Regions from separate parts of the Bacillus coreaensis genome, predicted to be linked through region 2. Evidence: riboswitches for the same ligand, from Rfam matches in the RefSeq annotation. Region 2 holds a riboswitch; the other holds the start of a gene.
The links. Region 2 has a riboswitch for ZMP and ZTP ahead of ACQ5H4_RS20345 (phosphoglycerate dehydrogenase). Riboswitches for the same ligand answer to the same signal wherever they lie in the genome.
Positions count from the first base shown of each region.

Region 1: another riboswitch for ZMP and ZTP. It lies ahead of ACQ5H4_RS01800 (bifunctional 5,10-methylenetetrahydrofolate dehydrogenase/5,10-methenyltetrahydrofolate cyclohydrolase); the one in region 2 lies ahead of ACQ5H4_RS20345 (phosphoglycerate dehydrogenase).

Region 1 is NZ_JBOCCY010000001.1:345,306-351,913, reverse strand. Features, by position in the region: gene ACQ5H4_RS01830 (two-component system sensor histidine kinase NtrB) at 1-822, opposite strand, end outside; gene ACQ5H4_RS01825 (DUF6509 family protein) at 948-1,244, shown strand; gene ACQ5H4_RS01820 (cytosolic protein) at 1,263-1,670, opposite strand; gene ACQ5H4_RS01815 (cold-shock protein) at 1,733-1,933, opposite strand; gene cshA (degradosome RNA helicase CshA) at 2,034-3,482, opposite strand; gene ACQ5H4_RS01805 (cold-shock protein) at 3,679-3,879, opposite strand; gene ACQ5H4_RS01800 (bifunctional 5,10-methylenetetrahydrofolate dehydrogenase/5,10-methenyltetrahydrofolate cyclohydrolase) at 4,072-4,917, opposite strand; ZMP/ZTP riboswitch at 4,991-5,074, opposite strand; gene ACQ5H4_RS01795 (glycerol-3-phosphate dehydrogenase/oxidase) at 5,601-6,608, opposite strand, start outside.
Region 2 is NZ_JBOCCY010000019.1:43,869-50,476, forward strand. Features, by position in the region: gene ACQ5H4_RS20320 (two-component system regulatory protein YycI) at 1-10, shown strand, start outside; gene ACQ5H4_RS20325 (MBL fold metallo-hydrolase) at 12-806, shown strand; gene ACQ5H4_RS20330 (S1C family serine protease) at 927-2,141, shown strand; gene ACQ5H4_RS20335 (CxxH/CxxC protein) at 2,314-2,472, shown strand; gene rlmH (23S rRNA (pseudouridine(1915)-N(3))-methyltransferase RlmH) at 2,553-3,032, shown strand; ZMP/ZTP riboswitch at 3,462-3,540, shown strand; gene ACQ5H4_RS20345 (phosphoglycerate dehydrogenase) at 3,599-4,798, shown strand; gene ACQ5H4_RS20350 (phospholipase D-like domain-containing protein) at 4,913-5,110, shown strand; gene ACQ5H4_RS20355 (histidine phosphatase family protein) at 5,173-5,799, opposite strand; gene iadA (beta-aspartyl-peptidase) at 5,982-6,608, shown strand, end outside.

The sequences.
Region 1 (6,608 bases), on a different contig from region 2:
ATGACCGAGATAATCAATAAAGAAATCTTTCACCTCTAGAATTTCTCTCTTAACCGTACCCGGCTTCGATATACGCAGAAAATCGGTTATAATCTTGTTGGCTCGATCAATCTCTGGAATAAGTAGAGACTGAAACATCTCCGCAGTCTCCTCATCAACTCTCCCCTGTAGTAATTGTAAATATCCTCTTACTGTTGTTAAAGGATTTCGAATTTCATGAGCAATTCCCGCTGCTATTCTACTAGCTAAAGTTTGTTTTTCCGCTTCCTTAATATAATTTAAGAACCGAAATACACCTACAACACGTTCGATCCTTCCTTCTGAGTTTTTAATTAGTCTTGTATTAATAATTCCGTAATTTTTATCTAATATTTCTTGATTGACAATTGGCTTACCTGTTCGTAGCGTTTCAAGCATTTTGATTTGTTCATCTGGAATCTGGAGTAGTTCTCGCACATGCTTGCCAACTACACTTTCACGATCCACATGTAAATCCATTGCAGCCTGCGCATTGCAAAGAGTTACTATCCCCTCAGAATTAATAAATACAATATGATGCGGTACTACATCTAATATTTCATTTAGAAAAATCTCAATTTCCCCAAAAGGAATCATAGGCGTCGAGGTGATCTTTAATTCTCTATTTTTTGCAGTTGAATCTTTTATTAAATTAACGTTCTGAACCTCATTTTTAGTAAGCTCCATTCTTAAATCCGGGTCAGTATATGTAAAAGAAAAAGGCAATGTAGATACAAACCTTTTGTATAAAGACAATTCTTGTATTAATTGTTCCATTTCATTTAAGTTATGATTAATTGTCAAAAGAAACTCTCCTAGCATATAACGTTCTTCCTATTATTATACGCTTAGTTCTAATTCATGAAAACTGCTTTTCCATCCTACAAAATAAGGTTATACTAATACAAGTTACAATCAGGAGGTAAAAGATGAAATTTACAGAATATACAGTAGAAAGAGTTGAAGACCCCTTCAATATATTAACAGGAAATCGATACGAATTTTTGATCGATTTTAATGTGGACGAAGAGGATGAATTGTTCAGAGAAGAGGGGCTAAAGTTAAAGGTCCTATATGTGGTTGATGAAAATGGCCTACGTATTTCACACTATCACATACTAGAATCAAATACAGAAAAAGTGTTGGAATTTGACTTAGAAGATGAAGAGCTAGAAATGCTTCAATCATTTTGTAAAGAACATTATCTAGAAGCTGAAGAGGAGTAAGAAGAGCATTCGCTCTCTTTACTCCTCTTCTACTTTTTTACCCTCTTCAATAATATGATACATTAAATGCGCTAAATGGTGAATGGGCCCATAATCTTCTTCAGCCTCTTGCCCCTCAGCTTCCTCTTCATTGTACTCCAAATCATTTAATTGAAGTGCTGCAAATTGATAAAAATCCTTAAGTTCAAACGAATAGCAACCACTTGGCTCTTCACTTTCTTCTTCATAGTGAAGAACAAGATACGATTCTTTTCCTTCTTTATCCACTGCATCAAAATAAACAAAAAACCCGATATTTGTATCTAATTCGAATAAATGCCTAGTCCCTCCTTCTGTTGCCAGGTGAAAATCTTCTTCATTTAGTTTATTAACTCTCATCTTATCCACTTGATCTTCTTTATGAAAATTTACTGCGAATGATTTCATATTCAACCTCCTATTTGATTCAGACACAAAAAAGAGCTCTAAAAAGAGCTCTTTTGGATCCATTAGATTTTATTAACATTAACAGCTTGTGGTCCACGCTGTCCTTGTTCGATATCAAAGCTAACTTCTTGACCTTCATCAAGAGACTTGAAGCCTTCGCTTTGAATTGCTGAGAAATGTACGAATACATCCTCTCCACCTTCAACCTCAATAAATCCAAAACCTTTTTCTGAGTTAAACCATTTTACTTTACCAGTTGCCATGTAAAAAATCCTCCTAAAATTCAAAAGCTCTTATTAATGATACCAGGTATCACATTTATATATTGCCTATTTTTTTGAATTTCAATCATAAAAATAGAATTTATTTTTGTTTTGCTGGTTTTCTATTACGAGATCCTCTATCATCTCTGCGATCTTTGCCTCGGAAATCCTTGCTTCTACCACGGTCATTCGAACGTGTACGGTCTCTAAAACCAGACTTCGGTTTACGTGAACGAACTGGTTCTACCGCTGTTAGTTTGATTGGAGTAACATCTGGTTCCTTAGTTAAAAGCTTTAATGTTGCAGCTAGTACCGTTACAGAATCAATATCCTCTAATAACGACTCAGCGGCACGTTTGTAATCAGAGTAATCATTATTTTCAATTACCTTCATAATTTTATTAATTGTAGCTTCTTGATTACCAGCGATTACATCTTTGTAAGAAGGAATTGGTTTTTTTACCATCTTTTTCTTTGTTACTTGCTCAATAATTTTTAAATGATCAAGTTCGCGTGGGGAAACAAATGTATAAGCTAGACCTTTCTTCCCAGCACGTCCTGTACGACCAATTCTGTGTACATAGCTTTCTGGATCCTGCGGAATATCAAAATTGTACACGTGTGAAACCCCACTAATATCCAGACCACGAGCGGCTACATCAGTTGCTACCATGATTTCAATTGTACCATCCTTAAAGCGACGAATGACTTGGTCACGTTTTGATTGCGGAATATCACCATGGATTCCTTCAGCTGAGTAACCACGCTTGATCAACCCTTCAACTACTTCATCTACACGCTTTTTCGTACGGCCAAAAACAATCGCAAGCTCTGGAGATTCAATGTCGAGTAAACTAGTTAATACATCAAACTTTTGCTTTTCATGTGTTTCAAGATAAAATTGTTCAATATTTGTGACTGTCATTTCCTTTGCTTTCACTTTTACAAGCTCAGGGTTTTTCATGAATTTTTCTGCAAGAGTTTGAATTCTCTTGGGCATTGTCGCTGAGAAAAGTAATGTTTGACGTTCCTCAGGAATATCACTTAGAATTCTTTCGATATCTTCGATGAAGCCCATATTTAGCATTTCATCTGCTTCATCTAGAACAACCATTTTAATATTATTTAGACGGATTGTTCTTCTGTCTAAATGGTCAATTAGTCGTCCAGGTGTTGCAGCAATGATCTGTGGTCGGTTTTTTAATGATCGAATTTGGCGATTAATATCTTGACCACCATAAATCGGAAGTGTACGAATTCCTTTTACTTGCCCAATTCGGTTTAATTCTTCAGCCACCTGAACTGCTAGTTCACGCGTAGGAGCTAATACAAGACCTTGAATACCCTCTTGTAAATCCATCTTTTCTAGTAATGGAACACCAAACGCTGTTGTTTTTCCTGTTCCTGTTTGTGCTTGCCCAATCATGTCTCTTCCTTGAAGAGCGATCGGAATCGCTTGTGCTTGTATCGGTGTTGGTTCTTCAAATCCCATATTTGATACTGCTTTTTGTAATTCACTACTTAGACCAAAATCTGAAAATGTTGTCAAAGTTATTTTTCCTCCTTAATTTTAAACACCTATATCATTATTTTGTACTTAGAATTATATTTTAAAGTTTTTTTTTGTAATTTTTTTGAGTGAAGGAATGATCGCGAGAGAATAAAACGGAGTTAATTATCATGGTTTCATTCCAAAGAAAAAGGTGATGCTTATATCAATGCATCACCTTAAATGACTCAATATATTAAGCTTTTTGAACGTTAGAAGCTTGTGGTCCACGGTTGCCTTCAACGATTTCGAAAGTAACTTCTTGGCCTTCTTCTAAAGTTTTGAAGCCTTCTGATTGGATTGCTGAGAAGTGTACGAATACATCTTGACCTTCAGCTGATTCGATGAATCCGAAACCTTTTTCTGCATTAAACCATTTTACTTTACCTGTGTTCATGTGTAAAACCTCCAAAAAATTGTTCACCATAAGTACTAAATATATAGATCAAAAACGTAAAAAGCCGTAACAAGCAAGGAAGGGAAGAAAATCGACCACATCCTGCAGTTACGACCACTTAACCAAAAATATATACCGAACTTTATAGCGTTATATTCATATTAATCGAATATGCAGAATAAGTCAAGAAGATTAAATGGATTGAACTACTTCATTTTCTACTTTTGACTGCAACGTACGTTCTGCTGAATCAACTGTATGTTTTAAAAGCATGGCAATCGTTACTGGACCAACCCCACCAGGAACTGGTGTAATAGCGGATGCTTTCTCAAAACAAGTATCGTACTCTACATCTCCAATGTTTCCTGGGTTATAACCAGCATCTAAAATCACAGAACCTTCCTTCACCCATTCACCCTTAATAAAGTTAGGCTTACCAACTGCAGCAACAACAATATCCGCTTGTTTCACAATATCTGGTAAGTTGTTAGTATATGAATGGCATGTAGTTACGGTTGCATTTTCATTTAATAGTAGTGCTGATACGGGTTTACCAAGAATAGGACTTCTCCCTACAACTACTGCATGCTTTCCTTGTACTGGAATTCCATATTCCTTAATAATGGTTAAAATAGCAGCTGGTGTACAAGAAGGAAACACACCAAACCCTAATGCTGTTTGTCCATAACCAAAGCTAGTAACACCGTCAACATCCTTTTCAATGCTGATTGTATCAAACGCTTTTCTTTCATCCACTTGCTTAGGTACTGGGTGCTGAAGTAGAATGCCATTTACATTATCATCGTTATTTAATTCAGTAATTGTGGCCAAAAGCTCCTCAGTAGTTGTGGTTGCAGGCAAATGAATTCTTTTCGATACAATCCCTAATTTCTCACATGCATTTCCCTTCATCTTCACATATGTGGCAGAAGAAGGATCATCACCAACGAGAATGGTAGCTAAACAAGGAGTAACTCCCGCTTCCTTGAGCTTTTCCACTCTTTCCTTAAGAGAATTTTTGACTTTGTTTGCTACCATCTGACCATCCAAAATAACAGGTTTCGTCACGTTAACCCCTCCATATATTAGAAAAAGAGACAGACGTACGCCTTCTCTCTGCCCAGACGACCGGCTTAACAGCGACGCAGCTCCCCTGTGGTTGCTTCCACATTTGTCGTCAGTTACTGCGATTTTTTATAAACTTTGTTAATTCATGCTTATTATATTCTTAAAACACATATATTTCAACCAAAATAATATATCAACGTTCGGGTTTTTCTTTTGTATATAGAAAACGGACAACTATTGTTGTCCGTTAAGAAAACTCTTTTGAGATATAATTGGCTGTAGTAATTTACCTAAAACAATGAAAGCCCTACCTCTCTTCCATCCTTACGGTTCCTAGACCGCGCCAGTGTGAATCAGGCCCTGTAATTCTTCAGGGAATGACACTCTTGTAAACTTAACTCTAAATCATTTGTTTGGAAATGAGTATATAAAGTGAAAATACGAAAAAAAAGAAGGATTGTTGGGGAAACCGTCTAATGTAATTTTCTAATGGTATCATGGAATACCATTCTGAAGAGTATCAATTGTATTACAAACATATTTCTTGTTGAAGTTTATTTTATTGTATAAATAACAATCCACCTCAAAAGAGCAACAGAATTCATTGTATAACATTTTTTTACTTTTGTCAAAAAAGCTCCCCATAAGGAGAGCTATGCTAGCTTTTCACTAGTTTGATCATCAATGGGAACAGTTGCATATAACACTTCAATTTCCAATTCCTTTTGATACTTCTGTTGGATCTCTTTATTCCAGTCAAGTTCTTCAGCCATGAAATCCAACACTTGGTCTTTATATGTTTTAACCGTATTTATATCAAAAAGAAGGGCCCCAGTTCTCCGATTGAAAAAATCAATAGGTGAATACGCCATTTCATGATCGATTGCGTACTTTAATTGTGCAAATAAAAATACAGGGATTTGATATTTTCTTGCTTCCTCTTTACTTTTTTGGATAATCTCCAGTAGGATAGGCACGTTGGAGCCATACATTTTTATCAATTTCGTTGCGTCTTCGGGTGATAATCCTACTTCAACTCCCTTTTTGACTTGATTAGAAATATACATATTAAATCCTGTACTCCCCCCAACATCGCCTCCAGAAATAGGATAATCCTTTGTGCGACAACTTGAGAACTCCTCTCCTGATTCTTCATTATATTTTTTTGCTAATAAGTCAACAACTGTCTCCGCCATTTTTCTATAGCCTGTTAACTTTCCACCCGCAATTGTAATCAAACCTGACTTTGATTCCCATATTTCGTCTTTTCTTGAAATTTCAGAAGGATTTTTTCCTTCCTCCCAAATTAATGGTCTAACTCCAGCCCAATTCGATTCAATATCATCAACTGAAATCTGAACCGTAGGAAACATATAGTTGATACTAGCAATAATATAGTCTCGGTCACTTTTGGTCATTCTAGGTTGGGCAATGGACTCGTCATAGAATGTATCAGTCGTACCTACATAAGTTTTTCCATCCCTAGGAATAGCGAATACCATTCTACCGTCAGGTGTATCAAAGTAAATGGCCTGCTTGAGAGGAAATCTTTCTTGATTAACAACAATATGCACACCTTTGGAAAGCTTTAGCACTTTCCCAGCTTTGGATCGATCAAGTTCTCGAATACTATCTACCCAAGGACCAGCAGCATTAATCAC
Region 2 (6,608 bases):
GAGTGAATAGTATGTCATTGCATTTTAGTATCCTAGCGAGTGGGAGTACAGGGAATGCGATTTATGTAGAAACGGAAGATCAGTCCTTTCTAGTAGACGCAGGACATAGTGGGAAGCAAATGGAGGCTCTTTTTCAAAAAATTGATCGTGACATTAGTAAGCTATCGGGACTTTTTGTCACTCATGAGCATAGTGATCATATTAAAGGAGTCGGAATATTAGCGAGAAAGTACAAGCTTCCTGTTTATGCTAACGCAAAAACATGGGATGCCATGAATCATTTAGTAGGGGAAATTCCTGTAGAACAGAAATTTACGTTTGACATGGAAACAGTAAAAAGCTTTGGTGGGGTGGATATTGAATCATTTGGCGTGTCTCATGATGCGGCAGAGCCCATGTTTTATGTATTTCACCATAATGGAAAGAAGCTAGTTCTAATTACAGATACAGGATATGTTAGTGATCGTATGAAGGGAATCATTCAGAACGCAGATGTGTTTGTTTTTGAGAGCAACCATGACGTACAAATGCTTCGCATGGGAAAGTATCCATGGAGCATTAAGCGCCGTATTTTGAGTGATGTTGGACATGTATCGAATGAAGATGCAGCCATTGCAATGAGTGAAGTAGCTGGTGATAACACAAAACGTATTTACTTAGCTCATTTAAGTCAAGACAATAATATGAAAGATTTAGCTAAAATGTCTGTCGAGCAAACACTTCAAAGCAAGGGCATCATCATTGGTGAGCAATTTGATTTATACGATACCGACCCTAAAGTTCCAACTGTGTTAACTGCGGTATAAAAAGGTGATTCCGACTTTTTCGGGTCACCTTTTTGGTTTATTCTCTGGCAAGAAGGGATTATATTATATATAGGGATAAAAACTACATAGATAATGATTGTTTGAAAGGATTGGTGAATCGTGGGTTATTATGATCAAGACTACGAAACACGGTACAGAAAACAAAAGGGAAATCGAGGAGGGTACTTTTTTGCGAGTCTAGTTGGAGCCATTTTAGGTGTTTTTCTTATTGTGGTTGCCTTGCCTCGAATTGGTTTTGATGTTCTTCCTTATTCCACAGAAACAGATTCGAATCTAGAAGAAGGTACGGCAAACAACGATGCGGTTAGGACAGAAAATGTTAGCTTAAACGTAGTGACAGATATAACAAAGGCAGTAGAAAAAGCAGGAGATGCGGTAGTTGGAATTACGAATCTTCAAACGACAAGTTTTTGGTCAGAATCAAGTAGTCAGGAAGCAGGATCAGGGTCCGGTGTTATTTATAAAAAAGTGGATGGCAAAGCATATGTTGTAACAAACCATCACGTAATCGAAGGGGCAAACTCACTTGAGGTGACATTGTCTGATGGAACAAAGCTTGAAGCCAAGTTAAGAGGTAGTGACGTTTGGACCGATTTAGCTGTTCTTGAGGTTGATGGAAGCAAAATTGAAACCGTTGCTGAGTTTGGAGATTCGGATGCTTTAAAAATTGGTGAGCCAGTGATCGCTATTGGAAATCCACTTGGAGCAACGTTTTCTGGCTCTGTTACACAAGGGATAGTATCAGGTTTAGAGCGTGCGATTCCTGTTGATATTAACCAAGATGGTGCAATTGATTGGCAGGCTGAAGTACTCCAAACGGATGCCGCAATTAACCCGGGTAATAGTGGTGGAGCATTAATTAATATCAGTGGCCAAGTGATTGGAATTAACTCTATGAAGATTGCCCAGAGCTCCGTAGAGGGAATCGGTCTCTCCATTCCAATAAAGTCTGCTGAGCCAATCATTAGTGATCTAGAGGAGTTTGGTGAGGTAAAACGACCTTACATGGGAATCCAACTTCAATCAGTAAATGAAGTATCAGCTTATCATCAGAAAGAAACACTGAAACTTCCGGAAGATGTAACATCGGGAGTCGTAATTATGACGGTGGATCCAAACTCACCTGCAGAACAAGCAGGATTAGAAGATTTAGATGTGATTGTTGAAATGGACGGCGATCCAATTAAAGATGTCATTGATTTAAGAAAGCATCTATATAATAAAAAGAAAGTCGGAGATCAGCTGAACATTAAATTCTACCGTGCTGGAAAGCTTCAAGAAACAACGATGAAGCTAGGTGGAAATACCTTATAGTTGTGAGAGAAATGCAGGCGTCATGTTTGCATTTCTTTTTTGTGGATAGAAATTTCTCGATAGTTTTGGTAGGATGGGATAGGAATGTGGATAAGTTTTTGGATAAACTATATATCAGATATCCACATCATTTTTTGTTGAAGTTTGGAGAATTTTGAAGGAGGGAAATAACTTGATTTACTGCTGTGAGGAACATGTAGATCTTGCCATAGATACGATTGTAGATGAGTTTGAGACATTTCCAACCTTACTAAAAGTTGAGGGAAATGAGTTATTAACAACCTGTGAATATTGTCGAAATGATGCTGTATATATGGTAGGGAACAAATGATCCTATACAATATGTGGATGAAAAATGTGGACATGTGGATAACTTCTGTGGATATCTTGTTCGTAAAGTGAGGATGAAGTGTGAATATCTCATTATTAACAATTGGCAAACTTAAAGAAAAATACTTAAAACAAGGTATTGATGAATATTTAAAAAGACTAACGGCCTATGCGAAGGTCGAAGTGGTTGAACTCCCAGATGAAAAAGCTCCAGAGCAATTAAGTGACATAGAAATGGAACAGGTAAAGAATAAAGAAGGAGAGAGGCTGTTAGCAAAAATTTCTCCAGATACATATGTCATTGCCCTAGCCATAGAAGGCAAGCAACGATCGTCAGAAGAACTGGCGGAAATGATTGATAAGTTGGCTACATACGGAAAAAGTAAAATTGCCTTTGTTATTGGAGGTTCGCTGGGTTTAAGTAAGGATGTTCTAAATCGTGCAGATGAGAAGTTATCATTTTCTAAGATGACATTCCCTCATCAACTTATGAGGTTAATTCTGCTTGAACAGGTGTATCGGGCTTACCGGATTAATAGGAATGAACCTTATCATAAGTAAATGAGGATTTTTAGCCAATGCCTCTCCTAAGGATGGGGAGGCTAAAACAGCTGAAGATCAGGTTAAATATCCAGTCTGATTAATAGACGGAAGAATTCCGCTTAATGTATAAATTGGCTGAAATATTGGTTAAATAGACGGAGAAATTCCGCCTATTGGCTCAAAAACTGTAATAATGGGGGAAAATGCTGTGCATAATCGGAAATTCTCCGCTTATACATCATGAAAATAAGCTCCATTCTGCATTTAACAGAAAAATCTCCGCTTATTTGCTTTTCGGAGGTTACCGGAGTAAGGACTAGACTACTTATTTAAGAATACAGGAAAACCTCATCATAAATAATGAAGTTTAATTTGTAAGAAAATTTAAAAAAGAATATTTTTCTACTTGAATGCTAGTAAAGAAGTTGTTAGAATATAAGAAATAAAAAGACTATGTGTAACTGGCGAAACGCGGATAACCGCGAGGGAGCACATGGTGTCGTAGCCGTTCGCCTGGGCAGAGGTAAGGGTTATAAACCCTTGCCTCTTTTTGTTCAAATTTATAATAAAAAAGGAGAAACAATATGAGCCCAATTACATTAAAAAAAGTGAACCAAATTAAAACATTAAATAATATTGCAGAAAGCGGGTTAAAAGTCTTTAAAAAGGATAATTTTGCAGTCGACAATGATTGTGAAAATCCAGATGCAATTATTGCACGTAGCTTTAATATGCATTCAATGGATTTCGGTAGTAATTTAAAAGCAATTGCAAGAGCTGGAGCAGGTGTTAATAATATTCCAGTCGACAAATGCACAGAGCAAGGAATTGTCGTTTTTAATACTCCTGGAGCCAATGCAAATGCTGTAAAAGAAATGGTTTTAACTACAATAATGGCGTCATCAAGAAACCTTTTTGCTGGTGTGTCATGGACAAAGACCTTAGAAGGCGAAGGGGACCAAGTTCCAAAGCTTGTAGAAGCAGGGAAAAAGCAATTTGTAGGAAAAGAAATTAAAGGTAAAACTCTAGGTGTTATTGGACTAGGTGCAATTGGGGCACTTGTAGCGAATGACGCTATTGCTTTAGACATGGATGTAATTGGTTTTGACCCATTTATCTCTGTTGATACAGCATGGAATTTATCACGTACGGTCCAACGTGCTTTAACCATTGAAGAATTGTTTGCAAACGCTGATTATATTACTGTACACACACCATTAACGGATGATACAAAAGGAATGTTTAATCAAGCTACATTTAGCATTATGAAACCAGGTGTTCATATTCTGAACTTCTCACGTGGGGAACTAGTGAACGAAATAGATTTGGCGGTTGCGCTTGAAGAAGGTATCGTGGGTCAATATATTACAGATTTCCCTAATGAAAATGTATTGAAAATGGAAAACACCATTTGTGTTCCACACCTTGGTGCATCAACAGCAGAATCTGAAGAAAATTGTGCAATTATGGCGGGGCGCCAAATAAAGGATTTTCTAGAGACTGGGAATATTAAAAACTCAGTGAATTTTCCAAATGCCTCTCTTCCATATTCAGGGAAGCAACGTGTAGCAGCTTTCCATCAAAATGTTCCTGGAATGGTTGGAAAGATTACATCAGCTCTTTCAAGCTATGATTTAAACATTGCAGATATGGTGAACAGAAGTAGAGGGGAATATGCCTATACTATGATCGATATTGATAACAATGTAACGAGTGAAATTATCCCTCAGTTAGAGGAAAAAATCGGCTTGATTGAAGGTATTGTTACGGTACGTATAATTTAATAAGAGTTTACCAAAGGTGATACAAATTTTTGTATCACCTTTTTTGTTTCTTAAAAAGGGTTCATTTAAGATAATTGGTGTAAAAATGATATATACAAACAAGGAGGTTTAACATTGAATAGAAAACTAGGAAGCATTCTTTTAACCATATCAGACAACGAAACCGTCGTAACAGGCTCTTTTAATTACACAAAAGACTCTGCAGAAGATAATCAGGAAGTCCTCTTAACCGTAAGTGATTCGGACTTAGCTTCAGCTATGAATGATACATTTAATGAAATGTGGGATAGTGGTGATTTGGAGGAGTGGTAGAAATAAGGAAATTAAATCAATAAAAAACACCTCTATGCCATTCGCATAGAGGTGTTTCACTATTATTGATACCTGTCTCTAAAGGAAGTGTCAGCAATCGTTTCTACACTAAATTCACCGTTAGCATACTTAATGACGGAAACACTGCAATTATCATGGTGCGGATAATCGCTCATTTTTGTTAATTGCATTAAGTAGTTACCAATCGTTACTCCATGTGAGAAAACAAGTATATTTCCGCCTTCACTTTTATGCTTGTCGATGATTTCCTTAACGATAGAGGTTGTACGTGTATAAAGCTGGGAGTAGCTTTCTCCTTCTGGTGCAGCCATATTTAGGTCGTTAAGGGTAAATAATTGTTCAAGTATATTTCCGTATCGCTCGGTGATTTCTGATTCTACAAGTGATTCTAAAGCACCAAAGTTCATTTCTTTCAGGCGTGGGTCCGTCATTGTTGGAAGATTACGATGACCAACTGCATACTGAGCTGTATCTATAACTCGTTGGCTTTCACTAGTGTATACTGCGGTAAATTCAATATCATCAAGGCCCATACCTACAGACTTGGCTTGAGTAATTCCGCGTTCGGTAAGAGGGGAATCACAAAAACCTTGCATACGTTTTTCTATATTATATTGAGTCTCACCATGACGAACAAAATAAAGCTTTACTTCTTTTTCAGAGGACAAGCTATAACACCTACTTTGTATTGTAATATTGTTTAGTTACCAAGAATTTTACCATACCTACTGAAGAATTGTTAATTTATATAATGAGAAAGGAATTTTACCCCTTTTGGTTAATTTATATAATGTAAACAGATACTCGTTCTTGTGTGCTTATATTGACTGACAATTAGGAGTGAAGAGCTATGCTAAAGTTAATAAAAAACGGAGAGGTCTATGCCCCAAACTATCTTGGTGTAAGGGATATTCTTATTGCTGACGATAAAATTGCTTTTATAGAAGAGCAAATAAATACTCCTACTTCTTTTGTCCCTATCGAAGTGATTGATGCATCTGGTCAACTTATCGTACCTGGATTTATTGATTCTCATGTTCATATTATTGGTGGTGGAGGAGAAGGTGGATTCAAAACAAGAACCCCAGAAATTATGTTAACCGATATAACGATGTCTGGTGTAACAACCTTAGTGGGTGTGCTTGGAACGGATGGTACAACCAGGAGAATGGAAAGCCTTCTAGCAAAGGCTCGAGCACTAGAAGAAGAAGGCGTTACCTGTTATATTCATACCGGCTCTTATCAAGTACCAGTCAAGACATTAACCTCAAGAATTGAAGATGATCTAATTTTAATTGACAAAATTATTGGTGTTGGAGAAATTGCCATTTCTGATCATCGTTCCTCTCAGCCTACGTTTGATGAAGTAGTAAAAATTGCTACAGCAGCTAGAAATGGTGGCATTTTATCTGGGAAAGCTGGACTTATAGAAATCCATGTAGGGGATGGAATTGAAAAACTCTCATTGCTAGAGGAG